Regions from separate parts of the Enterobacter sp. AC1 genome, predicted to be linked through region 1. Evidence: predicted binding sites of a transcription regulator. Region 1 holds the regulator's gene; the other holds the start of a gene.
What was found. Region 1 encodes CRP, which controls carbon source genes, mostly activating them, when cyclic AMP is high. Its sites were predicted from a motif close to ATGTGANNNNNNTCACAT; they were not measured.
Positions count from the first base shown of each region.

Region 1 (2,202 bases):
TCCGGATGCTGGCGGGCGATTTTCTCCAGCGCGCCGAGCTGTTTTTCCATGTTAAAGCGCGTGGGGTAGCGGTGGTAGAGAATGTCGTCAGCCAGGACCCGCAGACGTGCCGATACGGTCTGCGCGTTCCAGCGGATCACCGCTTCGGCGTGGCTGCGCTCGACCAGCTTTTGCACCTCCTGCGGGTGGTGAAGGCTAACGGAGATATGTTCCTGCAGGTCCAGCCCGACCTGGAAGGTGCGCAGCAGCCGTTTGTATTCGTGATTCTTGTTGGCGGCGAGCATATGCAGCTGCTGATAGCACTGGCTTATCAGATCCACCACCTTTTGCTGGCGCGTCAGCAGCGGCGGCAAGGATTTTTCCGGATCGGTATGCTGGGTGAGCAGGGTGTATTTGGCTTCGCAGTAATCCGCCAGCTGCACATAGAGCAGGCTCAGGGATTCGCGCAGCGGCTGTTCGCGCCACAGCCAGAACCAGAACCAGTTGAACAGCCCGTACCACAGCGTCCCCAGAGCGTAGATCAGCAGCGGCTCCCACACCGGCATATTCCCGGCGAGGCTCAGCGTGAAAATGGCCGCAATTAGCGAGGCGGGAAGCAGGCGGGCGTGCAGCGAGCTGATTTCGGCGGTGACGCCGAGGGTCATGGCCAGCACGGTCAGGATCAGCGGCAGCGGGATGTCCCGGGCAAGCAGAAGCTGCACGGCGAGGCTACAGCCTGCGAACAGGCAGCCGCCAATAGTCAGGCGTTTGAAGAAGCGCTTATGCGGCGTGTCCAGACCGGCGATGTTGCAGCAGGCGGGCACGAGAGAAAACAGCAGGCCTTGCTGAAGGTGTCCGAGGATCAGGCCCACGGCCACGGGAAGACACAACACCAGCGTTTGTCGCAGTGCGTAGTTAACTTCCGGGTGATAGATCAGCCTGCGCCACATGGGGAGTAGAGACAAAAACGGCGTGACACCCTGGGGTGACACGCCGTTTAAGCGGAATTAACGCGTTCCGTAGACCACGATGGTTTTACCGTGGGCGGAGATCAGGTTTTGATCTTCCAGCATTTTCAGGATACGGCCCACTGTCTCACGGGAACAACCGACGATCTGACCAATTTCCTGACGGGTAATTTTAATTTGCATGCCGTCCGGGTGGGTCATTGCGTCTGGCTGTTTCGCCAGGTTCAGCAGCGTTTGTGCAATACGGCCAGTCACGTCCAGGAAGGCGAGGTTACCCACTTTCTCAGAGGTGACCTGCAGACGGCGCGCCATCTGGGAAGAAAGACGCATCAGGATGTCAGGGTTAACCTGAATCAGCTGACGGAACTTCTTGTAAGAAATTTCAGCCACTTCACATGCTGTCTTTGCACGAACCCAGGCGCTACGTTCCTGGCCCTCTTCAAACAGGCCCAGTTCACCGATGAAATCGCCCTGGTTCAGATAAGAAAGGATCATCTCTTTCCCTTCTTCATCTTTGATCAGCACTGCCACCGAGCCTTTAACGATGTAATACAACGTTTCCGCTTTTTCACCCTGGTGAATCAGCGTGCTCTTCGATGGGTACTTATGAATGTGGCAATGAGACAAGAACCATTCGAGAGTCGGGTCTGTTTGCGGTTTGCCAAGCACCATGCGCTGTTATCCTCTGTTATAAGCTGTCACCAGAGTCATCAGATGCATCCGGACTCTGGGGTTGCAATCGAATTCTTACCCATACCCTGGGAAGTCGGCTACCGTAACGTTTCGCAGCCAGTAAAGTTTGATGTCCTCTGCATACACGTGTAACGTCAATGTATTACTGTAGCATCCTGAGTGTTTTAGCATAGCTTTCGCCGCGTGTCTCCTGGTGTCTCGCTTCAGCATGATGCAGGTCGCCTTCCATTGCGAGAAATGTAACGCACGCGTAATCTGTCACCAAAAATGCAACGTTGGAGTTCAAAAATATGCAAGCGCGCGTGAAGTGGGTTGAGGGTTTAACGTTCCTGGGCGAGTCCGCGTCAGGACACCAGATTTTGATGGATGGTAACTCCGGCGACAAAGCGCCAAGTCCAATGGAAATGGTGCTGATGGCGGCAGGCGGATGCAGCGCGATTGACGTGGTGTCGATTCTGCAAAAAGGCCGTCATGATGTGACCGATTGCGAAGTGAAGCTTACTTCCGAACGTCGCGAAGAGGCGCCACGCCTGTTCACGCACATTAATCTGCACTTTATCGT
Region 1 covers NZ_JBNDIZ010000008.1:50,359-52,560, reverse strand. The annotation lists gene M2433_RS19795 (YccS/YhfK family putative transporter) at 1-929, opposite strand, end outside; gene crp (cAMP-activated global transcriptional regulator CRP) at 987-1,619, opposite strand; gene M2433_RS19785 (OsmC family protein) at 1,931-2,202, shown strand, end outside.

Region 2 (2,202 bases), on a different contig from region 1:
CGCGGGATTCGGTCATCAGGATCACGGCGGCGGCCCCATCCGTCAGTGGCGTACTGTTAGCCGCCGTTACCGTACCGTGCTTGCGGTCAAACGCTGGGCGCAGTTTTGCGTAATCCGCCAGCGTCGAGTTGCCGCGAATGTTGTTATCTTCCGCGAGCGGTTCGCGGTAAGGGGGAATATAGGCGGTCATGACCTCGTCGGTCAGCTTGCCTTCCGACCAGGCTTTTACCGCAAGCTGATGTGAACGATGCGCCAGGGCATCCTGCTGTTCGCGGGTGATGCCGTACGTTTTGGCCATCTGCTCAGCGGTATCTCCCATGCGCAGGCCGGTAGAGTATTCCGCGACGGCAGGTGGCACAGGCATCAGGTCGCGCAGGCGTAAACGCGAGAAGAGTTTGAGTTTCTGCCCCGTCGTGCGGGCTTTGTTGGCATCCACCAGGATGCGCGCCAGCTTTTTGCTGACGCCAATAGGCAGTACCGAAGAGGAATCCGCCCCACCTGCAATCCCGGCGCGGATAGTACCCGCCATCAGGCTTTCTGCGACGTTAGCAACGGCCTGGAAACTGGTCGCACAGGCGCGACTGACGCTATAGGCATCGGTATGAACGTTCATTCCGGTACCGAGAACGATTTCCCGCGCAATATTGGGCGCTTCCGGCATCTGCACAACCTGGCCGAAAACCAGCTGTTCGATGACTTCAGGCGGAATTTCGCTGCGAGCCAGCATCTCTCCCACTACCATTTTCCCGAGGTCGACGGCCGGTATGCCATGAAACGCCGTTGCCTGACGCGCAAATGGCGTGCGCAATCCGCTGACGATGGCAATGCGATCGCCCTGACGGGTAATAAGCGGTAATGCCTGACTCATAACACTCCCCTGTAAAAAATTAACTCAAACATAAAGTGGTCTGACCTGATAATAGTCTTAACCATTTTTTTACATTCAGCCAATCGGGGAAACGAAAAAGTGCGAGCTAAAACACAGAGAAGAAAAAGAAAAATGCCCCGAGGTAAAAGCAAAACGGTAACCCATAGGTTACCGTTTTTAGTGTTTGCACCCTCTCCCGTGGGAGAGGGCTGGGGGTGAGGGCATCAGGCCGCAGAGATTAACGCAGGCCTAACTGGAAAATCAGCGTTTCGGCTTCGCAGGCGAAGACAAAATCGATGTCCAGCTTCACGCCGCCATCCACTTCGGTGAAGGTAGACTTGATTTCGCACGGATCGGATTCAACATCACGCGCGCGCTTACTCAGCGCAGCCAGGGTCTCTTCCGCTTCGGCACGGTTGGTGAATACGCGGCTGTAAGAGGCGGTGCAATCGGTGTTGTCCATGATGGTCCCAACATCCATACAGCAGCAAACCGGGGTTTCATCAGCACTGCATTTACTCATAGCTCAATTTCCTCTGTATTCGCGCAGCGCGCGAGATAAACACGATGCTGATATTTTACGCCCCGGCGCTGGCTCTCTCCAGCCGTTAATGGCGTAAAAGCGGATAAGTGACCAATATCACACTAAAAAATGATCTAAAACAAAAACCACCCTTTTGGGTGAGTCGCGATGGTCACAATTTTGCCAACCAGATCTCGTTTCAAGAAACATGTTTGAAAATATTAATAAACAAACTTGCAACATTCTAGCTGGTCAGACCTATACTCACGCCACTGGTCTGATTTGTATGTCATACCTCAGACCCTACACTTCGCGCTCCTGTTACGGTATGTAACAATTATTGAATAAAAATAACTCAATGAGGTTATGGTCATGAGCCAGAAAACCCTGTTCAACAAAACTGCGCTGGCAGTCGCAGTGGCAATCGTCTCTACTTCCGCCTGGTCAGCGGGCTTTCAGTTAAACGAATTTTCTTCCTCTGGCCTTGGCCGTGCATATTCCGGGGAAGGTGCGATTGCGGATGACGCGGGTAACGCGAGTCGTAACCCTGCGCTGATCATGATGTTCGATCGTCCTACCTTCTCTGCTGGTGCTATTTTTGTCGATCCAGGCGTTGATATTTCAGGTCGTTCTCCGACGGGCGCCAGCCTGAATGCGGACAACATCGCGCCAACGGCATGGGTGCCAAACCTGCACTTCGTTGCACCTATTAACGACCAGTTTGGCTGGGGTGCCTCCGTCACCTCTAACTACGGTTTAGCGACCGAGTTTAGTGATAACTATGCCGCTGGGGCGTTTGGCGGTAAAACCG
Region 2 covers NZ_JBNDIZ010000003.1:513,587-515,788, forward strand. The annotation lists gene fadI (acetyl-CoA C-acyltransferase FadI) at 1-868, opposite strand, end outside; gene M2433_RS12140 (YfcZ/YiiS family protein) at 1,107-1,391, opposite strand; gene fadL (long-chain fatty acid transporter FadL) at 1,764-2,202, shown strand, end outside.
Region 2: the regulator CRP is predicted to act here: its motif matches at 1,497-1,514, upstream of M2433_RS12140 (YfcZ/YiiS family protein).